Regions from separate parts of the Pseudomonas sp. LBUM1669 genome, predicted to be linked through region 1. Evidence: predicted binding sites of a transcription regulator. Region 1 holds the regulator's gene; each other region holds the start of a gene.

Region 1 (5,973 bases):
CATCGATGGTCTGCCATGCATTGTTCATTTTATGAGCGCGCAGCCAGTAATGTGGCCTCCGTCTATGCAAGACAAGGTAAAGAAATAACATGGGCAGCATGCATCCCGTACAGGTGATCGCGGTGACCGGCGGCAAAGGTGGCGTCGGGAAGACTAACGTGTCAGTGAACTTGTCCCTGGCTCTAGCTGAACTCGGCCGGCGCGTCATGCTGCTGGACGCCGATCTGGGGCTGGCGAACGTCGACGTCCTGTTGGGGCTGACACCCAAACGTACCCTGGCCGACGTGATCGAAGGCCGCTGTGAGCTGCGCGACGTTCTGTTGCAGGGCCCTGGCGGTATTCGCATCGTTCCGGCCGCGTCCGGCACGCAGAGCATGGTTCATCTGAGCCCGGCCCAGCACGCCGGCCTGATCCAGGCCTTCAGCGATATCGGCGACAACCTCGACGTATTGGTGATCGACACCGCTGCGGGTATTGGTGACTCGGTAGTCAGTTTCGTTCGCGCAGCACAAGAAGTCTTGCTGGTGGTGTGCGACGAGCCGACCTCGATCACCGATGCCTACGCGCTGATCAAACTGCTGAACCGCGATTACGGCATGAACCGCTTCCGCGTCCTGGCCAACATGGCTCAGAGCCCGCAGGAAGGTCGCAACCTGTTCGCCAAGTTGACCAAGGTCACAGATCGCTTCCTCGACGTCGCCCTACAATACGTCGGCGCAGTGCCATACGACGAAAGCGTGCGCAAGGCCGTGCAGAAGCAGCGCGCCGTCTACGAAGCCTTCCCTCGTTCCAAGTGCGCCCTGGCGTTCAAGGCGATCGCGCAGAAGGTCGACACCTGGCCGCTGCCTGCCAACCCGCGTGGGCACCTGGAGTTTTTCGTCGAGCGCCTCGTGCAACAGACCGCAGGACCCGTCCTATGACAGCCAGTGGCTACAACCTCTACAAGAAGTCGGCACGTGACGCGCAGTACGAGCTGATCGAGCGTTACGCGCCACTGGTCAAACGCATTGCTTACCACTTGCTGGCCCGTCTGCCGGCCAGTGTTCAGGTTGAAGACCTGATCCAGGCCGGGATGATCGGCCTGCTTGAAGTGTCGACCAAATATGACGCCAGCAAAGGCGCGAGTTTCGAGACCTACGCGGGCATTCGAATCCGCGGCGCGATGCTCGATGAAGTGCGTAAGGGGGACTGGGCGCCACGTTCGGTTCACCGCAATACCCGCATGGTCAGCGACGCAATTCGCTCGATTGAAGCTAAAACCGGTCGTGACGCTAAAGATCATGAGGTTGCGGCCGAACTCCAATTGAGTCTCGACGATTATTACGGGATTTTGAACGACACCCTGGGCAGCCGGTTATTCAGTTTCGACGATCTGTTGCAGGACGGCGAACACGAAGGGCTGCACGAGGATGGCGCGAGTGCACATCTTGAGCCGTCACGCGATCTGGAAGATGAACGCTTCCAGGCCGCGCTGGCGGACGCGATTGCCAATTTGCCGGAGCGTGAGCGACTGGTGTTGGCGCTGTACTACGACGAAGAGCTGAACCTCAAGGAAATCGGTGAGGTCCTGGGGGTCAGCGAATCGCGGGTCAGCCAGTTACATAGCCAGTGCGCGGCCCGTTTGCGGGGGCGTTTGGGGGAGTGGCGAGCGCGCTGAAGGCAGTGTGGGGACACTGCGAACGAGGCCGGTGGAGTGTTGAACTGCACCGGTCGCGATCTGTTGTGCTCCAGACAGTCATCGAGTGGATTGCCGGATTGATTGAAATGGCGCGTCCAGGTGCTGGGCGCGTTTAAGACTGCTTGGAGGTCGAATTGGACAAGAACATGAAAATCCTCATCGTTGATGACTTCTCAACGATGCGGCGGATCATAAAAAACCTGTTGCGTGACCTTGGGTTCACCAACACGGTCGAGGCCGACGATGGCACTACCGCCATTCCGGTTCTCAACAGCGGGAGCATCGACTTTCTGGTAACGGACTGGAACATGCCTGGCATGACCGGTATCGATCTGCTGCGTCACGTGCGCGCCGATGAAAAGCTCAAGCACCTGCCGGTGCTGATGGTGACTGCCGAAGCCAAGCGCGAGCAGATTATCGAAGCGGCACAGGCCGGTGTTAACGGCTATGTGGTCAAACCCTTCACGGCCCAGGCGTTGAAAGAAAAAATCGAGAAGATTTTCGAACGCATCGGTTGATCCACTGCGCCACGGGGGAGCTATGGAGCATAAAGAATCTTCACTGGGCGATTTTGAATCGACCCTGAAAAAACACGCGGTCGAACTGGTCGAAAGCCTTGAAAAAGGCAGGTTCGGCGACGCTGTGCAACTTATCCATGAGCTCAATCAGACCCGTGACCGCGGCCTGTATCAGGAAGTGGGCAAGCTCACTCGCGAGCTGCATAGCGCGATCGTCAATTTCCAGATTGACCCAAACATGCCGCAAGCCGAGGAAGTGTCGCAGATCACGGACGCCACCGAGCGTCTGGGTTATGTGGTCAAGCTGACCGAGGCCGCCGCCAACCGCACAATGGACCTGGTGGAAAACGCCACGCCGCTGGTCAACCGCCTGAGCGAAGAAGCCCAGGCGTTGAGCACGGATTGGGGGCGGTTCATGCGTCGCGAAGTCGGGGCTGAAGAGTTCCGCGAACTGGCCCGGCGCGTCGACGGTTTCCTGACGCGCAGCAGCGATGACAATCGCACGGTGTCGAGCAACCTCAACGACATTCTGTTGGCCCAGGATTACCAGGACCTCACCGGTCAGGTGATCAAGCGCGTGACCCAATTGGTCACCGAAGTTGAAAGCAACCTGCTCAAGCTCGTGCTCATGGCCAGTCAGGTAGACCGCTTTGCGGGTATCGAACATGACCGTGATGCGATGCTTGCTGAAAAAGATCCGCAAAAACATCTCTCTCAGGGTGAAGGTCCGCAGATTCATGCCGATAAAAGAGAAGACGTTGTGTCCGGTCAGGACGATGTGGACGATTTGTTATCCAGCCTAGGATTTTAGAGTTTTAGCATTTTAGGTTTTTTAGGTTTTTAGACCTGTAGGAGCACCCCCTTAATGAGCTTCGGCGCCGATGAAGAGATCCTTCAGGATTTCCTGGTTGAGGCCGGCGAGATTCTAGAGCAACTGTCCGAACAGCTGGTCGAGCTTGAAAGCCGACCGGATGATGCGGATTTGCTCAATGCAATTTTTCGCGGTTTTCACACTGTAAAAGGGGGCGCCGGCTTCCTCCAGCTCAACGAGCTGGTGGAGTGCTGTCACATCGCCGAGAACGTGTTCGACATCCTGCGCAAGGGTGAACGTCGCGTCGACTCGGAACTGATGGACGTGGTTCTCGAAGCGCTGGACGCAGTGAACAGCATGTTCACCGAAGTTCGCGAACGCAGCCCGATTACGGCTGCCACGCCTGAATTGCTCGCGGCACTGGCCCGTCTGGCCGAGCCGCAAACAGCTGATGAATCTGCACCGGTGGCTGAAGTGGTCGAAGCACCTGCCGCTGAAGAATCGGGCGACATCACTGATAACGAATTTGAACAACTGCTGGACTCGCTGAACGCCGTCAAGGCTCAAGCCGAAGCGCCGGCGGTTGCTCCAGTGGCGGCTGCCGAGTCCGCGGCCAGCGACGAAATTACCGATGCCGAGTTCGAGTCGTTGCTCGATCAACTGCACGGCAAAGGCCAGTTCGCGGTTGATGCGGTGGCAGCGCCCGCTGCACCGGCGGCACCGAAAGCGGCCGGCGACAGCTCTGATATTACCGACGACGAATTCGAAGCACTGCTCGACCAGTTGCACGGCAAGGGCAACTTTGCGGTGGATGCGCTGGAATCGGCCATTGCCGCCGTACCTGCCTCGGCTGCGCCAACCGCTAAAGCGGCCGGCGGTGATCTGATCTCCGATCACGAGTTCGAATCGCTGCTCGACGAATTGCATGGCAAAGGCAAGTTCACCGAAGTCGGCACAGGTGCTGCGGTGGCTGCTCCAGTCGCCAAGGCTGCTGCGCCCAAACCGGTTGCCAAGGCACCCGAGCCGAAAGCCGAAGCGCCGAAACCGGCGGCTGCCGCTGCACCGGCTCCAGCCCGCGCACCGTCCGCGCCGCCACCGGAAAAACCGGCCAGCGAAGCCGAGACCACCGTGCGGGTTGATACCGCGCGTCTCGACGAAATCATGAACATGGTCGGCGAACTGGTATTGGTGCGTAACCGCTTGGTCCGTCTGGGCCTCAACAGCGGCGACGAAGCCATGTCCAAGGCCGTGTCGAACCTCGACGTGGTCACGGCCGACCTGCAAACCGCGGTCATGAAGACCCGGATGCAACCGATCAAGAAAGTCTTCGGGCGCTTCCCGCGTCTGGTTCGCGACCTGGCTCGCCAGCTCAAGAAAGAGATCAACCTGGAGCTGGTCGGCGAAGAAACCGACCTCGACAAGAACCTCGTCGAGGCCCTGGCCGACCCGCTGGTCCACTTGGTGCGCAACTCGGTCGACCACGGCATTGAAGAGCCGGCCGAGCGCGAAGCGATGGGCAAGCCTCGCAGCGGCAAGGTGATCCTGTCCGCTGAACAGGAAGGCGACCACATCCTGCTGTCCATCTCCGATGACGGCAAGGGCATGGACGCTGATGTTCTGCGCGGTATTGCCGTGAAGAAAGGCTTGATGGACAAGGATGCCGCGGATCGCCTCAGCGAGTCCGACTGCTTCAACCTGATCTTCGCGCCGGGTTTCTCGACCAAGACCGAAATTTCCGATGTCTCCGGACGCGGCGTGGGCATGGACGTGGTGAAAACCAAAATCGCCCAGCTCAACGGCACCATCAATATTTATTCGACCAAGGGCAAGGGCTCGAAGATCGTCATCAAGGTCCCGTTGACCCTGGCGATCATGCCGACGCTGATGGTCATGCTCGGCAACCAGGCGTTCGCGTTCCCGCTGGTGAACGTCAACGAGATCTTCCACCTCGACCTGTCGCGCACCAACGTGGTGGACGGTCAGGAAGTGGTGATCGTGCGGGACAAGGCACTGCCATTGTTCTACCTCAAGCGCTGGCTGGTCAGCTCCGCCGCTCACGAAGAGCAGCGCGAGGGCCATGTGGTGATCCTTTCGGTGGGCACTCAGCGGATCGGCTTCGTCGTCGACCAGCTGGTGGGCCAGGAAGAAGTGGTCATCAAGCCATTGGGCAAAATGCTCCAGGGAACCCCGGGCATGTCGGGCGCCACCATTACCGGTGACGGTCGCATTGCGCTGATTCTCGATGTTCCGAGCATGCTCAAGCGTTACGCCGCACGGCGTATTTGATTCTGGTGGAGCGGGGCGACTAAGCCTCGCTCCGTCCTAACGGAGTGTTTATGGCAGTCAAAGTCCTGGTGGTGGACGATTCGGGGTTTTTCCGCCGCCGCGTCTCGGAAATTCTTTCAGCGGATCCGAATATCCAGGTCGTCGGTACGGCGACCAACGGAAAAGAGGCGATCGATCAGGCGCTGGCCCTCAAGCCAGACGTGATCACCATGGACTACGAGATGCCGATGATGGATGGCATCACGGCGGTGCGGCACATCATGCAACGCTGCCCGACCCCGGTATTGATGTTCTCCTCGCTGACCCATGAAGGCGCCCGGGTCACCCTCGATGCGCTGGACGCCGGCGCGGTGGATTTCCTGCCGAAGAATTTCGAAGACATCTCCCGCAACCCGGAGAAGGTCAAACAACTGCTGTGCGAGAAGATTCTCAGCATTTCGCGCAGTAACCGTCGCGCCAATACCTACAGCGCACCGGCCCCGGTCGCCGCGCCAGCCCCCACGCCTGCGCCTTCGAGCGTCAGCAGTTACGGCAGCAGCACGCCTGTGCGCGCGGCTCCGGCACCGATTCCGGCGCGTAGCTACGCACCGACACCGGCCCCGGCATCGTCCGGCCCGTCGTCGCCCGCGCCAAAACGCAAAGCCTACAAACTGGTGGCCATTGGCACGTCCACGGGCGGT
Region 2 (5,973 bases), 1.5 Mb from region 1:
GCGACCATATCGGTCATTTCCTGCTGACGACCGGAGCGTTCGGCGGTGTTGTCCACGACCTTCGCCACTTGGCCGACGGCCGTGCGCAAACGCTCGCTGGTGGTCAGCACCTCGCCGATCATTTCACGCTGGCTGTCGAGGAATCGATTGAAGCCGCGCGCCAAGTCACCCAGCTCATCGGCGCGACTGGAATCTAACCGATGGGTCAAATCTCCCCCACCGCTACCGATGGCTACCAGCGCGGCTGTTACCTGACGGATCGGCCGCACCAGCCCACGGGCCAGCAACACCACCAGCAACAGACACACCAGCGCCACCGCCAAACCAATTCCGCTGCTCATCCACATGGCGCGACGGGCTTCGGCGTAGATCTGCGACTGCGGCACTTCGGCCACCAGGGTCCAGCCCAGGTCGCGCAACGGCAGGCTCAACGCCAGATAATCTTCGCCATCGCGGACAAAGCTGCTGTGGGTGGCAGATGCTTTTGAGCTAGAAAGTTGACCCATGACCGCTTGCGCAGCGGGCGAGCCGATTTGCTCGGCCAAGGTGCGCTTGCCGCTGAATTGCGCCTCAGGGTGAACCTGGATCAAACCGTCGGAACGCACGAGATAGACCTTGCCGCGCTCACCGAAGTTGAAGTTGTGGATCAGTTCCGACAGCTCTTTCATGCTTAACCCAAGCCCGGCAACACCCACGACTTTACCGGCCTGCTCGACCTTGAGGTCGATGAACAGCGCCAACTCTCCGGTCGCGGTGTCATTGTCGATATTGAGGGTGCGCGGCTGGTTGCTGTCGAGGAATGCGTAGAACCAGGCGTCTTTGGGATTGGAACGGCTGAGGGTCCGGTCCAGGCCTTTTTCAGTGAAGTAATGGTTTGAAGCCGTGCCGACGATCAGCGCGGTGAAGGCCTTGTGTTCGGCGCGGATACCTTCCAGATACTCGACGAACGCGGCGGTTTGAGCACCGTTTTCACCCTCGGCCAGCCAGTCGCGCACCATGCTGTTGCTGGCGATGTCCTTGGCGGCGGTGAGGGGTTGGACGAGGACTCGTTCGATGTCGTTGCGCATCGCTTCGATGCTCGACGGCAGTGCCTGTTCGACCAGATAGCTCTGGGCGAGGCGGTTGACCACGAGGGTATAAATGCCAACCACGATCAGAATACTGACCAGCAGGGCAGTGCCCATACTCAGGATTAACTGCCATTGAATACTGCGTCGCCAGAACTGCATGGAGCACCCCCAAAGAATAAGAGGCTGAAACACTGCAACAGCCGTGCCGATTGTATACAACTCAAACGACAATCTATTCTTTGGTTGTGCGCAAAGCCGATCAGGCCTGATTGATCGTCTTGGAGATCACTTCAACCGTGGCGCTGACTTGCTCTTGGTAACGGTCGAGTTCCTGCTTGTGCTGCTTTTGCATTTCAATCTGCTGGGAACACAGATTCATCGCAGCCAGCACCAGCAGTCGGTCACCGATCAGCGTCGGGTACTTCCTTTTGGTGTCGGCCAAGGCAGCTTTCAACATCATCGCGGCGTCCAGCAGGGTTTGCTCTTCCCCGGCCGGCGCCTTGATCGAATAGTCCTCCCCCAGGATCGAGACGACTTTTACCCCTGCGGCGCCATGATTCATGCGCTGACCGGGCCGGCGCTGACGCGCTCAACCAGGGCCTGGATGCGGGCCGCGGTGGCGCCTTGTTTCTCTTCCTGTTCCATCAGGTTCAGTTGCAGGCTTTCGTTTTCATCCTTGGCCTGGGCCAGTTCTGCGCTCAGGGTCTGGTTGGTGGCGAGCAAGGTCTGGTTCTGTTGCACCAGGTCGCTGACCAGCTGTTCCAATTGGCTAAGGGATGCTTCCAACATTTTGATTTTCCAAGCATTTTCAAAGGGCGCGTACGATAAAGAAAAGTCATCATGGACGCCAGGGTTATTCAGGCGCAAAGCCTTGATTTTCCTGGCGGACGGCCTTCCTCGCGAGCTTTAAAGACTGTGATTGGCGGATCTGGTTCCTGCACTTCGTCGCCGGGGCCCTTGTGCGACAAAAACGCGCAGGCACTCAAGACTTTAGTCGCATGACCGATAAGTCACTCATACGTCAGCTTCAGCGCCGCACGGGTGCGCTCACTTTGGTAAACAGCATGTCCCTTCGTAATATGAATATCGCACCGCGGGCGTTCCTCGGTTTCGCCCTGATTGGCGGTTTGATGCTGGTTTTGGGGGTGTTTGCCTTGAACCAGATGAGCAAGATTCGCGGCGCCGGCGAGAACATCGTCGAGAGCAGCGTGCCGAGCATCAAAGCGCTGGATGAGTTCACCCAACTGACCCTGCGCCTTCGGGTTCTGTCCTATCGCTTGTTGACCAACCGCGAACCCGACGTGCAGCAAAAAACCATCGAGCTGTTCGACCAGCGCAACCAGCAGATCCGCGCCGCACAGACAGAGTATGAAAAATTCATCAGCAGCCCTGACGAGCGTGCGGCTTACGACCAATACGTGCAGTTGCTTGGCCAGTACCGTCAGCTTGAAGACCGGATGAAGAGTCTGTCGCGCAACAACCAGGTGGAAGAACTGCGCACCTTGCTCAACACCGATCTGTTGAACAACTCTGAAGCCGTCAACGCCGTGCTCAACCGCCTGATGCTGATCAACAACCAACAGGCGGTCGACCTTAATCAGCAAGCAACGGATCAGTATTCCTCGGCGTTCACCCTGGTCGTCACCCTGCTGGTGATCGCCACCGGCCTGACACTGCTGTTCGCCTGGCTCCTGACCAACAGCATTACCAAGCCGATAGCCAACGCCTTGAGCGCGGCCGAAGAAATCGCCGAGGGCAACCTGACGCGCCCGATTCATGTCGATGGCGAAGATGAAGCCGGCCGCTTGCTGCTGGCCATGTCGAAGATGCAGGACAAGCTGCGTGACACCCTGCAGCGGATTTCCGGCTCAGCCACGCAACTGGCGTCCGCCGCTGAAGAACTCAACAGTGTCACCGACGAAAGCGCTCGTGGCCTGACCCAGCAGAACAACGAAATCGAACAGGCCGCCACCGCCGTCAATGAAATGACCAGCGCCGTGGAAGAGGTCGCACGCAACGCCGTGAGCACGTCCGAAGCCTCGAAGAACGCCACCACCTCGGCCGGCGACGGTCGTGACCTGGTGCAGGAAACCGTCAGCGCCATCGAACGCATGAGCGCCGATGTGCAGAGCACCGCGACCCTGATTGGCGACCTGGCCAACGAGTCCCGTGACATCGGTAAAGTGCTGGACGTGATTCGCGGTCTGGCTGACCAGACCAACTTGCTGGCATTGAACGCAGCCATTGAAGCCGCGCGTGCCGGTGAAGCCGGACGTGGCTTCGCGGTGGTGGCGGATGAGGTACGTGCACTGGCGCATCGCACTCAGCAGTCGACCAGCGAGATCGAACGCATGATCGGCAGCATCCAGAGCGGCACCGAACACGCGGTGGACTCGATGCGCAACAGCACCGAACGTGCTGAGTCGACCTTGAACATTGCCCGCGGTGCAGGTCTTTCGCTGGACACCATCAACAGCGCCATTGTCGAGATCAACGAGCGCAACCTGGTAATCGCCAGCGCGGCTGAAGAACAGGCGCAGGTCGCCCGTGAAGTGGATCGCAATCTGGTGAACATCCGTGATTTGTCGGTGCAATCGGCGACCGGGGCGAATCAGACGAGTGCGGCGAGCAATGAGTTGTCGCGATTGGCGCTGGACCTGAACAACATGGTTGGGCGGTTTAGCCTGTAAACAGCGACACCTTCTCTGTGGCCAGGCGATTTATCTGTGGCTGAGGGATTTATCTGTGGTGAGGGGATTTATCCCCGTTCGGCGGCGAAGCCGTCGCAAGATCTGTTTGCGGTGTGTGCCTGAAAGAACGCAGGGGGCCGCTCCGCAGCCCAACGGGGATAAATCCCCTCGCCACAGGGATCAAGCTCAACCCGAGTGACGTTGTCGCTGCTGCAAAAGCTTTTTGACAGCATCACATTTCAACAGGTTAGAATCGCTGGCACGCAGACTGCATGGTCAGTTTGTGCCCGCCTTTCAGCTTTCTGGAGTACTGCCTTTGAATGCGACGACCATCAACAGCCTGTTCTTGATCGGCGCGTTGCTGGTAGGTGCGAGCATTCTGGTGAGCTCACTTTCCTCGCGCCTCGGCATCCCGATTCTGGTGATCATCCTCGCCGTGGGCATGGCCGCTGGCGTCGACGGCGGCGGCATTATCTTTGATAACTACCCAACGGCTTATCTGGTCGGCAACCTCGCCCTCGCGGTGATCCTGCTCGATGGCGGCTTGCGCACCCGCGTATCCAGCTTTCGCGTGGCGTTGTGGCCGGCGTTGTCGCTGGCCACGGTCGGGGTGTTGATAACCACCGCGCTGACCGGCATGGTCGCCGCCTGGCTGTTCAATCTGAACATGATTCAGGGCCTGCTGATCGGCGCCATTGTCGGTTCCACCGACGCCGCGGCGGTGTTCTCACTGCTGGGCGGCAAAGGCCTGAACGAACGGGTGACTGCAAGCCTCGAGATCGAATCCGGCAGCAACGACCCGATGGCGGTGTTTCTCACCGTCACCCTGATCGACATGCTCGCCAGCGGCCAGACCGGCCTGCACTGGAGCCTGCTCGGGCACTTCGTGCGCGAATTCGGCATCGGTGCCGTGATCGGCCTCGGCGGTGGCTGGGTCATGCTGCAATTGGTCAACCGGATCAACCTCGCCAACGGCCTCTACCCGATTCTGGTGATTGCCGGCGGCCTGGTCGTGTTCGCCCTGACCAACGCCTTGCACGGCAGCGGCTTCCTGGCGGTATATCTCTGCGGCCTGGTGATCGGCAATCGTCCGGTGCGCAGCCGCCACGGCATTCTGCACATGCTCGACGGCATGGCCTGGCTGGCGCAGATCGGCATGTTCCTGGTGCTGGGGCTGCTGGTGACGCCTCATGACCTGCTGCCTATCGCCCTGCCCGCTCTGGGTCTGGCGCTGTGGATGATTCTGTTTGCGCGGCCGCTGTCGGTGCTGGTCGGCCTGCTGCCGTTCAAGGCGTTCCATGGCCGCGAAAAGGCGTTTATTTCCTGGGTCGGCCTACGCGGCGCGGTCCCGATCATTCTGGCGGTGTTCCCGCTGATGGCCGGCCTGCCAAATGCCCAGCTCTACTTCAACCTCGCCTTCTTTATCGTGCTGGTGTCGCTGCTGGTGCAGGGCACGAGCCTGCCGTGGGTGGCGAAGCTTTTGAAAGTGACCGTTCCGCCGGAGCCGGCGCCGATCTCCCGCGCAGCGCTGGAGGTGCATGTCACCAGCGAGTGGGAGCTGTTCGTTTATCGCCTCGGCGCCGAGAAATGGTGCATCGGTTCGCCCCTTCGTGAGCTGAAAATGCCCGACGGCACGCGTATCGCCGCTCTGTTTCGTGGCCAGCAACTGCTCCATCCGTCGGGTAGTACGGTGCTCGAAGTCGATGATTTGCTGTGTGTTATCGGCCATGAACACAACCTTGCGGCCCTCGGAAAACTCTTCAGTCAGGCACCGCAACGCGGCCTCGATTTGCGCTTCTTCGGCGACTTCGTACTCGAAGGAGACGCCCAGCTGGCCGCGGTTGCGGCGCTGTACGGGTTGAAAGTCGAAGGCATCGACCCGGACATGTCGCTCGGCCATTTCATTGCCCAGAAAGTGGGTGGTGCCCCAGTTGTCGGCGACCAGGTGGAGTGGAACAACACCATCTGGACTGTCGCGGTCATGGAGGGGAACAAGATCGGCAAAGTGGGCGTCAGATTCCCCGAAGGAAGTCGCCCCGGCCCGGGCTTGTTCCTCTAAACTCCATTCTTCGTCTCGTTTTCGATCGGTCTCTATGTCAACCCTGCGCACTTTTTTCATCATGGCCCTACTGGGCTTGAGTCTTTCTGTCGGTACCTTGCAAGCGGCCGAACCGCCGACCAGCGAAGCCGTGCAGGCGAGTCTGAACAAGATC
Region 3 (5,973 bases), 1.5 Mb from region 1:
AGAACCTGCGCCCGTTGTTGCAACGCCACCGGTTGAACCTGCCACGCCTGCGGCTGTGCCAGTTGCGCCGGCCCCTCATGACCCAACACTGCCGCCGCGAGCCCCATGAGCGATCTTCCTGAAAACGACCAGCACATGCCGCTGGTTTCGCACCTCACCGAGTTGCGTACCCGCCTGCTGCGTTGCGTAGCGGCGATCTTCATCATCTTCGCCGGGTTGTTTGCCTTCACCCAGCAGATCTACACCTTCGTCTCCACGCCGCTACGTCAATACCTGCCCGTGGGCGCGACGATGATCGCCACCGATGTTTCGTCGCCGTTCCTGACGCCGCTGAAGCTGACCATGATGGTCTCGCTGTTCCTGGCGATCCCGGTGATCCTGCATCAGATCTGGGGCTTCATCGCGCCGGGCCTCTACAAACATGAGAAGCGCATCGCCGTGCCGCTGCTGGTGTCCAGCATCATGCTGTTCTACGCCGGCATGGCGTTCGCCTATTACCTGGTGTTCCCGCTGATCTTCAAATTCTTCGCCGCCGCCACCCCGGCCGGCGTGGAAATGATGACCGACATCAGCAGCTACCTCGACTTCGTCATGACGCTGTTCTTTGCCTTCGGCGTGGCGTTCGAGATCCCGGTGGCCGTGGTGCTGCTGGTGTGGATCGGCGTGGTCGACGTCCAATACCTGAGGAAAATCCGCCCCTACGTGATCATCGGCTGCTTCGTGGTCGGCATGATCCTGACACCACCGGACATCTTTTCGCAGACGCTGTTGGCCGTACCGATGTGGCTGCTGTTCGAAATCGGCATCCTGTTCGGCGGCCTTATCAGCAAGCGTGGCGACCATCCTGACGATCAGCCGGTCGACGATCACAACGACCAGCCGCCAGCGACCCAGCCGTGAACCTGCTGCTCCTCGAGGAGGCCGATTTCATTGCGGCGGACCGGGTGATCCTGCGTGATCGCCGGTTGACGCACATGCAGGAAGTCCACCGTTGTGAAGTGGGGGACAGCATGCGCGTCGGGCGTATCGGCGGGCTAATGGGCTCGGCCGAAGTGCTGCGCCTGGACGCTGATGAAGCCGAACTGCGCGTCACCCTTGACCAGCCGCCACCGACCAAGCTGCCACTGACACTGATATTGGCCCTGCCACGGCCGAAAATGCTGCGCAGGGTGTTTCAGACCGTGGCAGCCATGGGTGTGCCACGAATCATTCTGGTGAACAGCTATCGCGTCGAGAAGAGCTTCTGGCAAACGCCGTTTCTGGAGCCAGAGGCGATTCGCGAGCAATTGATCCTCGGCCTGGAACAGGCTCGGGACAGCGTGCTACCGGAAATAGTCATCGAAAAACGCTTCAAGCCGTTCGTCGAAGATCGGCTGCCGGCCATTTCCGAAGGTACGCTCGGTCTGGTGGGTCACCCGGGCAATTACCCGCCCTGCCCTCGCGGCCTGAATGAACCGGTGACCTTGGCCATCGGCCCCGAAGGCGGCTGGATCCCTTACGAAATCGACCTGCTGGCCAAGTCCGGCCTGCAACCGGTACAACTCGGCGAGCGCATCTTGCGCGTCGAAACCGCCGTCACCGCGCTGCTCGCCCGGCTCTTTTAAGATCAAACACGGTCACTGTGGCGAGGGAGCTTGCTCCCGCTTGGGCGCGCAGCGGCCACCGCTTTTTTCCTGCAAAACCGTATCAGCCTGATTTGCGACTGCTTCGCAGCCGAACGGGAGCAAGCTCCCTCGCCACAGGGATTTACTCGACCCGAATACCGCGTTGCGCCTACAGATTCCCGGGCACCTGCCGATATAGCCCCCATAAAACCAATGAGTGGTCCGAGGGAGTAGCAGCATGTACCGTTGGCTAGCCGAGAGTCTGGGAAATGTAAGCGTCAATCGCAAACTGGGGATCGGTTTCGGTCTGGTGCTGCTGCTAACGCTGCTGATCACCTTCACTGGCTGGACCGGCCTGACGGGCGTGATGAGCCGTGGCGACAAGCTGGGGTTCATTGCCAGCCTCAACGACCTGACCAAAGACCTGCGCCTGGCCCGTCGGGACTACGAAATGCGCCGAGGCGAACAAGGCCCGGGCGCCGTCAACGATCTGTTGAGCCAACTCGACGCGGGCCTGCAAACCGCGCGCAAGTTGATCGAACAGCCGTCTGACGTGGCGATGATCGACCAGCAATTGGCCGCCGTCAGCCAGTACAAACAAGCCTTCATCGCGATGACCCAGGCCGGCGCCAACCGCGAAGACGCCCGCAGCAAACTGGGCGCGACCGCCGACAACGCCGTGGCCCGCGTCGCCGAAGTCGAAAAATCCATGCTGCAAGGCGACAGCGTCGCCGACTTCAACAGCGTGATCGACCTGAGCAAACTGATTCAGCAGGCACGCTTCCAAGTGCGCGGCTACACCTACAGCGGCAAGACCGAGGCCGAGCAACCTGCTCTGGACGCCATCGACAACGCCCTGAAGAACCTCGAAAGCCTGCCATCCAAACTGCCGGAACAGCACATCGCCAACCTGCAACAGGCCACCGATTCGCTCAAAGCCTACCGCGCCGCCGTCAGCCAGTTCCGCGACTCGCAAGTGGCTAGCGCCGCCGCCCTCAAGCGCATGGCCGAGCAAGGCGATACCTTGCTCGACGTGAGCAAAAAACTCACCGTGTCACAAACCATCGTCCGCGACACCGACGCCGCACACGCCAAGAACCTGCTGCTGATGGCGACTGTTCTGGCCCTGGCGTTTGGCTTGCTGGCGGCATGGGCGATCACTCGCCAGATCGTGATCCCGCTGAATCAGACCCTCAAAGTGGCCGAGCGCGTGGCGGCGGGCGACCTGACGCAAAACCTTGTTTCCGAGCGTCGCGACGAATTGGGCCAGCTCCAGCGCGCCATGCAGAGCATGACCCTGGGCCTGCGCGAACTGATCGGCGGGATCAGCGATGGCGTTACACAAATCGCCAGCGCCGCCGAAGAACTGTCCGCGGTCACCGAGCAGACCAGTGCCGGGGTCAACAGCCAGAAGATCGAGACCGACCAGGTGGCCACGGCAATGAACGAGATGACGGCCACCGTGCAGGAAGTCGCGCGCAACGCCGAAGAAGCCTCCGAAGCCGCCGTCGCCGCCGATCAGCAGGCCCGCGAAGGTGACAAAGTGGTTGGCGAAGCCATCGCTCAGATCGAGCGCCTGGCCCTCGAAGTTGGCAATTCCACGGCGGCCATGGGCGATCTGAAACGCGAGAGCGACAAGATCGGCAGCGTGCTGGACGTGATCAAATCCGTGGCCCAACAAACCAACCTGTTGGCACTCAACGCTGCGATTGAAGCCGCCCGTGCCGGTGAGGCCGGACGCGGTTTCGCGGTGGTCGCCGATGAAGTCCGTAGCTTGGCCCAGCGCACCCAGAAGTCCACCGAGGAAATCGAAGAACTGATCGTCGGCCTGCAAGCCGGCACCCAGCAAGTGGCCACCATCATGGACAACAGCCGCACCCTGACCGACAGCAGCGTCGAACTGACCCGCCGCGCCGGTAGCTCGCTGGAGAGCATCACCCGCACCGTGTCGGCGATTCAGTCGATGAACCAGCAGATTGCCGCCGCTGCCGAGCAGCAAACCGCGGTGGCCGAGGAGATCAACCGGAGCGTGCTGAACGTGCGCGATGTGTCCGAGCAGACCTCGGCAGCCAGTGAAGAGACCGCGGCCTCCAGCGTTGAGCTGGCGCGGTTGGGGACGCATCTGCAGATGTTGGTGGGGCGGTTCAAGGTTTGAAACCGAGGTGATGCCTTCGCGGGCAAGCCTCGCGCCTACAGGGCTTTGTGTATCGCTCGATTGAGCCACGACACAATACTGTAGGAGCGAGGCTTGCCCGCGAAGGCGTCAGGACAGGCGCTAAAGCTACAAAACCTGGCGCAAGAAGGCCTGCGCCCGCGGATCCTTCGGTGCATCGAAGAACTCGGCCGGCGATGCATCTTCCAGCAGTTTGCCGTGATCGAAAAACAGCACCCGATCCGCTACTTCCCGCGCAAAGCCCATTTCGTGGGTGACGCAGACCATAGTCATGCCTTCCACGGCCAGGGTTTTCATCACGTCCAGCACTTCGCCGACCATTTCCGGATCAAGCGCCGAAGTCGGCTCATCGAACAGCATGACCTTGGGTTCCATGGCCAATGCCCGGGCAATCGCCACACGCTGTTGCTGCCCCCCGGACAGGCGTGACGGAAACTCGTTGGCCTTCTGCGCAATACCGACCTTCTCCAGCAATGCCAAGGCCTTGGCCTCGCGCTCCTTCTTGCCGCGCTTGCGCACGACTTTCTGGGCCAGGCAGAGGTTTTCCAGCACGGTCATGTGCGGGAACAGGTTGAAATGCTGGAACACCATGCCGACTTCTCGGCGGTAGGCGTTCACGTCGGTTTTCGGGTCGGCCAGTTGCAGGCCGTCGATGCTCACCGAACCCGAATCGAATTCTTCCAGACCGTTGAGGCAGCGCAGGAAGGTCGACTTGCCGGAACCGGACGGGCCGATCACCACCAATACTTCGCCTTTCGCCACCTGCGTGGAGACGCTATCCACCGCGCGCACCACCTGGCCACGGGTGTCGAAGACTTTTACCAGATCGCGGACTTCAATCACTTTGCGCGAGCCTCCGCTCAAGCCGACTGGCGATTTTCGACAGCGGCAGGTTGATCAACAGGTACAACCCGGCCACGCAGAACAATATTTCGAACGGCGAAAACGAGGTGGTGATGACTTCACGGCCGCTTTTCAGCAGCTCGGTAATCGCGATCACCGACACCAGCGAGGTGTCCTTGACCAGACTGATGAACTGCCCGGCCAGCGGCGGCAGCACCCGCTTCAAGGCTTGCGGCAGCACCACGTGGCGCATCGACTGGCCAGCGCTCAAGCCCAGGGAACGCGCGGCTTCGTTCTGGCCACGGGCGATCGACTGCACGCCTGAGCGAATAATCTCGGCCACGTAGGCACCGGTGAACAGCGACAGCGCGGCGATCCCGGCGAACTCCCGGGACAGGTTCATTACGGTGCCAATGAAGAAGTAGAAAATGAAAATCTGCACCAGCAGCGGCGTGCCGCGCACCAGTTCGACGTAGATCGTCGAGAGATCGCGCAGCGTCGGGTTGCTCGATAGACGGCACAGGCCGGTGGCGAGGCCGATCAGCAGCCCGAGCACGCCAGACACCACGGACAACCACAAGGTGGTCCAAAGACCCCACATCAGCGGTCCGGCGGCCCAATGCCGGGTGACACCGATCACGTCGCCTTCAGCAACGTCATCGCCTTGGGCGACTTGCAGGCTGTTGTCGTCGACGGTCACGCGCTGCTCGTCACCCGCGTCATTACGCAGGGTGACTTCGGCCTTGTCGCCCTTGCGCACCAGTTCGCTGACGGTGGAGATGTCGACGGCGCGCTGGGACTCTTCGGCGTGGTAGGCGAAGTATTGCGGCACGCGGTTCCAGCGCCATTCGTAGGACATCAGCGAGGTGGCGTAATACAACGCGCCGGCCAGGCCGATCAGCAGCAGCACGGTTAGCACGTGCCAGGGCCATTGGGCTTTTTTCTGTTTCATTTGCTCTGAAAGTTCCGAATATTGTGCCGACAGGGATGCCGTCTTCGCGGGCAGGCCTCGCTCCTACAGCACTCACATTTGCCATCCAAACGTGGGAACGACACAAAACCTGTAGGAGCGAGGCTTGCCCGCGAATGGAGCGACTCGGTTTATCTGACCGAGTTACTCCATATCCTTGAGCCAGGCGGTGTCCTTGAACCACTTGTCATGGATGCGATCGTAGGTGCCGTCTTCGTGGATCTGGTGCAGGAAGTTGTTGATGAAGTTGAGGCTGTCGTAATCACCCTTCTTCAGGCCGAAGGCCAGCGGCTCGTAGGTGAACGGCTTGTCGAGGAACACCAGCTTGCCGGCGCCGACCTTGTTCACGGCCACGACGTTGTACGGCGCGTCGTAGATGAAGG
Region 4 (5,973 bases), 2.2 Mb from region 1:
GGAAGTTGGCCACGGTACCGCCAAGGCTGATGACCATCACTGGTGTCGCCCGGCCGATGGCGCTGGTGAAACCGCGCAGGGCCATGAAGCTCAGGTAGCCGGGCAGGGCGAACGGCAGGATCAGCAGGAACTGCCCGGCAGCCTGGACGTTGGTTTCGGTCTGGCCGAACAGCAGCAGCACCGGTTTGAGGTTCCACAGCAGTAGCCCGGCCACCAGCGCCATCAACCACGCCAGCCACAATCCGGCCTGGGTCAGTCGCGCGGCGCCGACGATATCGCCCGCGCCCTGACGGATCGCCACCAGCGTGCCGACTGCCGCGATCACGCCGATGCAGAAGATCGACACGAACGAATACGTCGCCGCGCCCAGGCCGCCACCGGCCAGCGCTTCGGGACTCAGGCGCGCCATCATCAAAGTGTCGGTGAGGACCATCAGCATGTGCGCCAACTGCGAGGCAATCAACGGCCCCGCCAGCCGCAGGATGGCCCAGAGTTCGGTACGTGCTGGATGCTGCATGGTCATCACGCCTCGATTATCAGATTAAACAGGAGAGAGCCGATTCTCGGCGCTCTGCGGGGTTTTCACAAAGGGATAAAAAGGATGGGTGGCATGAGTCAAACTCATGCTGACAAGTTTCTGCTAACGTTGCGTAACCGCGCTATAGGAGCTTTCCCAATGTCTCGTCGTCTTCCTCCCTTGTATGCCCTGCGCGCATTCGAAGCGGCGGCGCGACATAGCTCCTTTACCCGCGCCGCTGAAGAATTGTCGATCACCCAAAGCGCGGTCAGCCGACACATTCGTACCCTCGAAGAGCATTTCGCCTGTCGGCTGTTTCACCGCAGCGGGCGCAACCTGCAACTGACCGAGTCGGCGCGGCTGATCCTGCCGGGCATCCGTGAAGGGTTTACCGCGCTCGAACGCGCCTGCAATACCTTGCGCGCCGAAGACGACATCCTGCGCATGAAAGCCCCGTCGACGTTGACCATGCGCTGGCTGCTGGCGCGCCTGAGTCGCTTCCGGCACTTGCAACCGGGCAACGAAGTGCAATTGACCAGTGCCTGGATGGACATCGACACCGTGGACTTCAACCACGAACCCTTCGACTGCGCCGTCATCCTCAGCACCGGGAATTTTCCACCGGACTGGGAGGCGACGCTGCTGTTCCCGGAAGAACTGATTCCGGTGGGCGCGCCGAACCTGATGGACGATCAACCGTGGGATGTCGCGCGTCTGGCCAGCACTGAGCTGCTGCACCCGGCACCGGACCGGCGTGACTGGCGCACGTGGCTGCAACGCATGGGTCTGGCCGATCAGGTCTCGCTCAAGGGCGGGCAAGTGTTCGACACGCTGGAGTTGGGCATGATCGCGGCGGCTCGAGGCTACGGCGTGTCCATGGGCGATTTGCTGATGGTGGCGGAGGATGTTGCGCAGGGTCGTCTGAGTTTGCCTTGGCCGACGGCTGTCGCCAGCGGTGAGCATTATTACCTCGTCTGGCCGAAAACCCGCCCGGGAGGTGAACGTTTGCGCAGGCTCAGCGATTTCCTGCAAGGGGAGGTCCGGGCCATGGATTTACCGGCTGTCGAGCGCTTGAGCTGAATCGATAGAGCCTCTGCAATAGAGGCCTTGCGCCATATCCCCGCTAATTACTCAAGTATTCAGGTTTGCCGCCGAAAATCTGCAGGTGGGACCTTCGTGCAGGTTCCCTGTAATTCCCCTTATTAGAATTTTGCCGAGTGTGCATCGTGATCAGGATGATCCGGTCACTCGGCCAGGAGCTGTCATGTCTCAACCTCGTGCCCGGATCGCCTCACAGCTTGGTCTTGCGCTTGCCGTGATATTGGCGATTGTCATCACTGGCAGTACCGTGTTCGCCTTGCGTTCGCTGGACACCGCCAACCTCGCCACACGCGAAGAGCACTTGGCCAGTGAGGCCCGGTTGCTGGCCGATCAGTTGAGTACCTTTCACGGCACGTTGCGTGAAAGCACCCAGCGCCTGAGCGGTCTGTTCGAGAAGCGCTTCAGCGCCGGCTTGAGCGTGCACCCGGATGAGCCGGTGGCGGTGGCCGGTGTGCAGACCCCAGGCCTGCACTTGGGCAGCGAAGTGTTGAACAACAACTTCAAGGAAGTGGACGAGTTCAAGCAAATGACCGCCGGCGTTGCGACGGTGTTTGTGCGCAGCGGTGAAGATTTCATCCGCGTCAGCACCTCCTTGAGCAAGCAGGACGGCAACCGGGCCATCGGCACCTTGCTGGACCACGCTCACCCGGCCTATGCACGCTTGATGGCGGGACAGAGCTATGTCGGCCGCGCCTTGCTGTTCGACCGCTCCTACATGACGCAGTACACGCCTGTACGCGACAGCGGCGGTAAGGTGATTGCCGTGCTGTTCGTAGGATTCGATTACACCGACGCGCAGAACGCGCAGTTCGAGAATCTCAAACGCTTCCGCATCGGCCAGACCGGCTCGCTGGCGCTGCTCGATGAGCAAAAAAAATGGTTGGTGCCGATTGCCGGCGTGCAAGCGCTGGATCAAGCGGTCCCGGCCATCGTCGATCTGGCGAAAACGCCGGGCAAGGGTGATTTCTGGAGCGACAAGTCCGAAGACTTCTACAGCGTGGCCGTGCCGTTCGACGGCGGCCCGTGGTCGGTGGTGGCGAGCATGCCAAAAGCTGAAATCAGCGCCGTGACCTGGAGCGTCGGCATTCAATTGGCCATCGGCAGTCTGCTGGCGATGTTGATTGCCGTGGGTTCGGCAGTCTGGTTGCTGCGCAGCAAACTCGCGCCGCTGGGCGATCTGGTGCGTCAGGCAGAAGCCCTGGGCGCCGGTGATTTGAGCGTGCGCCTGAGCGTGACGAGCAATGACGAAATCGGTCAGCTCGCCCGTGCCTTCAACCAGATGAGCCAGGCCTTGTCGACCATGGTCGAGCACATCCGCAAGGCCTCGGGCGAAGTTAACAGCCGCGCCCAGGCTTTGTCCGGCCTGTCCGGTGGTGCTTATGAAGGGATGGAGCAGCAGTCGGGCGAAATCACCAGCATGGCCGGCGCCGTGGAAGAGTTCAGCGCGACTTCCCTGAACATCGCCGACAACATGGGCAGCACCCAGCGTCTGGCGCAGGAAAACGCACAGCAAACCCAGATCGGTCGCACATCGATGGACGAGGCTTCCTCGTCTCTGGAACAAATCGCCGGCGCGTTGAATAGCACCGCCACCGTGATCAATACCTTGGGGCAGCGCTCCCAGGAAATCGGCGGGATCGTCGGGGTGATTACCTCGATCGCCGATCAAACCAACCTGCTGGCGCTGAACGCGGCCATCGAAGCGGCCCGTGCCGGTGAGCAGGGTCGTGGTTTTGCGGTGGTTGCCGACGAGGTGCGAAACCTGGCGTCGCGTACACGTCAGGCCACTGATGAAATTTCCGGGATGATTCAAAGCATCCAGCAGGAAACCGGCAATGCGATCAGCACCATGGAACAAGGCAACGTGCTGATGCAGGAAGGCCTGTCACGCAACGCCAACGTAGCCTCGGCCCTGGCGCGGATCGATGAGCAGAGCCGTTCGGCTGGCCAGCAATTCGCGGCGATCACCACCGCGACCCAGGAGCAGAGCAGCACCGCGACATTGCTCAGCAGCAACCTGCAAAGCATCGCGCTGGCAAACAGCGAGCAGCGTGAAGTAGTGTCGAACCTGGCCGTGACCGCTAAAGAGCTGGAGAAGCTGGCGGCGGACTTGCGCCACGAGGTTGACCGGTTTCGTTGAGTCGTCGCTGAAATAGCCATCGCGAGCAGGCTCGCTCCCACAGGAAATTTGTGTAGTCGCACAATCGTGTGAACAACACAAATCCTGTAGGAGCGAGCCTGCTCGCGATTGGGCTCACCTCAATACCAAGCCGAGTGATTAATCACACTTGGCATTGCTCGACACTTCCTTGCTCGCCAGTTTCAACTGCTTGCCCAGCTCCGCCGCATTGGTGCTGCTGTAAACCCGGCCGCCGGTGTTTTCAGCGATGCAACGTGACGGGCCGCCGGCACCGATTTTCACTACGTTGACCCGCAGCCGCGGTTGATCCCTGGCGATTTGGCGGGACACGGCGCACACGTTTTTCTGGCAACCGTCCTCCCCGTCGACGAACATCACGATCACGGCATCGTTATTGCGCCCGTCGACGGTGCTTGCTGCGTGGGCCAGGCTGTCGGCCAGCGGTGTGCCGTCGTTGGGCACCAGGCCTCGAATCCCGTTGATCAGCCGCTGGCGGTCGCCAAACTTGAACACGCCCTGGTCCGGCGTTCTTTCGCAGCCGGCGAAGGTGATCAGGCGCGTGTCGATCTTCGGGTCCAGCCCGTTGATCATGCCGGCCAGCGAGTCCTTGGCGACGTCCATGCGGCTCGGTTTGGCGAAGATCTGCGTGGTGCGGTTCACGTCCAGGTACTTGTTGAGCTCGTTGCCGAAGAACCAGTCCTCGTCGGCTTTCACTGACTTGATGTTCAAATCCATCGAGCCCGAAGTGTCGAGCACCACCACAAATTGCGGGATCTCTGCGTTCGGTGCTTTTTTGCGGCAAGCGAAGTTGTCCAGCGTCGGGGCCGGTGGCGGGGCGGCCACGACCGGTTTGGGTGGCGGGACGGGCTTGGGTGCCGGTACCGGTACCGGTTCTGGCACGGGTTCGGGCACGGGTTCGGGTTCTGGAACAGGTTCCGGCTCCACGACAGGCTCGGGAACAGGCTCAACCGGTTTCTCGACCGGTGTCACCACTGGCGCTACAGGTGGGACCACGACGACGGGTTCGCGGTGCATAAACCACCAGTAAGCCCAGAGCGCCAGAAGCAGCAACAGCAGCGCCAGCAAGGCCGCCGCGATCCACCAGCCGCGACGCGACGGCGGCACTACCGGCACCACCGGAACAACGGGTGGCACGATCGGTTTGGGTGGACGCTGGTTCCAGCGCACCACCAGCGGTTCGCCGTTGAGGCTGTAGAGTTTGTCCAGCTCGGGCGTGCCGAGCAGGCTGCGCAGGTCATCCGCTACCGTGGGCTGACCGCGTTTTTGCAGTTCGTCCGCCAGCTGTCCAAGGGACGTCTGACGCACTTCATAGGTTTCCAGCAAACGTCGTTGCGCGTCCTCGTTGAGGTCGGCATAGGGTGTGGGTTGGCCACCCAGTTCGGTCCACCATTCCAGCACGTCGCCGCTGCCCATTCGCGGGATGGCGAAAAGGCTGGCGACGGTCGGCGGAAAGTGTTTCTGGATGAGGGCGACTTTGGCTTGCAGCGCACTCATCCCCTCTGGTGTGGCTTGCGCATCCCTGATGACCCGCTGCATGACGACGATTCCTGAAAAGGGTGCAGGCCGCCATCGGCAGGCCTGCGGGGTGAAAAGTTACTCTTCGTAACCGAGGCTGAATTGCAGCTGATTCACTTTCTTCTGCAAGGCCTTCAGTTGTTCCTGCTTGGCGGCCAGCGTCGCAGGCGAAGGCTTGGTCGCGGGCGCCGCCTGTGAAGCCTTGAGCTGCTGCTCGAGCCCGGCAATCTGCTTCTGCACCTGGCTTTTATTGCCATGCCGGGCTTTGAGCGAAGTCAGCAACTGGCCCAGCGACTGGTTCAGCGCCGCCTGGGACTTCTGCTGGCTGGCCAGGTCGGTCTTGGTGCTGAGCTGCTGGGCCTGAATGTTCTCGTACACCTGGCGGAACATCGCGTTTTCCTGACGGGACGCGGTCAGGGCCAGTTCCTTCTGCTTGACCTGGTCGCTATAACCTCCAGAGTAGTCGCAGTTCATCTTGGTCAGCATGCTGCTGTCGCGATTGGTCGCATCGCATTCGCCCGGCTTCGTCGCGCAACCGCTCAGGGCCAGGACGGCGGTGAGGACCGCCAGCTGTCGTAGAGTCATGTGCTTAGCCCAGAGTGATCGCGGAACGCTGGTTGTACAGACCGTCGACTTCCTTTTGCAGGGCGGCGACTTTCTGGTTCATTTTCAGAATGTT

The links. The regulator FliA, encoded in region 1, starts transcription of late flagellar genes. The targets are predictions, from matches to a motif close to CTAAAGTTTNNNNNNNNNNNGCCGNTAA.
Region 2: a site for FliA is predicted at 2,052-2,079, ahead of ACA051_RS02240 (methyl-accepting chemotaxis protein). Genes of this name have one in related genera too.
Region 3: a site for FliA is predicted at 1,774-1,801, ahead of ACA051_RS01875 (methyl-accepting chemotaxis protein). Genes of this name have one in related genera too.
Region 4: a site for FliA is predicted at 1,648-1,675, ahead of ACA051_RS28820 (methyl-accepting chemotaxis protein). Genes of this name have one in related genera too.

Annotation. Positions count from the first base shown of each region.
Region 1 covers NZ_CP166784.1:1,927,375-1,933,347, forward strand. Annotated here, with positions in the region: gene fleN (flagellar synthesis regulator FleN) at 90-920, shown strand; gene fliA (RNA polymerase sigma factor FliA) at 917-1,657, shown strand; gene ACA051_RS08925 (chemotaxis response regulator CheY) at 1,825-2,196, shown strand; gene ACA051_RS08930 (protein phosphatase CheZ) at 2,219-3,007, shown strand; gene ACA051_RS08935 (chemotaxis protein CheA) at 3,062-5,293, shown strand; gene ACA051_RS08940 (protein-glutamate methylesterase/protein-glutamine glutaminase) at 5,344-5,973, shown strand, end outside.
Region 2 covers NZ_CP166784.1:473,737-479,709, reverse strand. Annotated here, with positions in the region: partial or broken gene ACA051_RS02255 (cache domain-containing protein) at 189-1,067, opposite strand; gene ACA051_RS02250 (cell division protein ZapA) at 1,330-1,632, opposite strand; gene ACA051_RS02245 (hypothetical protein) at 1,629-1,859, opposite strand; gene ACA051_RS02240 (methyl-accepting chemotaxis protein) at 2,135-3,760, shown strand; gene ACA051_RS02235 (potassium/proton antiporter) at 4,077-5,819, shown strand; gene mscK (mechanosensitive channel MscK) at 5,854-5,973, shown strand, end outside.
Region 3 covers NZ_CP166784.1:394,757-400,729, reverse strand. Annotated here, with positions in the region: gene tatB (Sec-independent protein translocase protein TatB) at 1-109, shown strand, start outside; gene tatC (twin-arginine translocase subunit TatC) at 106-900, shown strand; gene ACA051_RS01880 (16S rRNA (uracil(1498)-N(3))-methyltransferase) at 897-1,604, shown strand; gene ACA051_RS01875 (methyl-accepting chemotaxis protein) at 1,843-3,759, shown strand; gene ACA051_RS01870 (amino acid ABC transporter ATP-binding protein) at 3,886-4,620, opposite strand; gene ACA051_RS01865 (amino acid ABC transporter permease) at 4,613-5,572, opposite strand; gene ACA051_RS01860 (transporter substrate-binding domain-containing protein) at 5,735-5,973, opposite strand, start outside.
Region 4 covers NZ_CP166784.1:6,182,185-6,188,157, reverse strand. Annotated here, with positions in the region: gene ACA051_RS28830 (NorM family multidrug efflux MATE transporter) at 1-517, opposite strand, end outside; gene ACA051_RS28825 (LysR substrate-binding domain-containing protein) at 677-1,597, shown strand; gene ACA051_RS28820 (methyl-accepting chemotaxis protein) at 1,782-3,758, shown strand; gene ACA051_RS28815 (vWA domain-containing protein) at 3,897-5,315, opposite strand; gene ACA051_RS28810 (hypothetical protein) at 5,373-5,879, opposite strand; gene ACA051_RS28805 (hypothetical protein) at 5,884-5,973, opposite strand, start outside.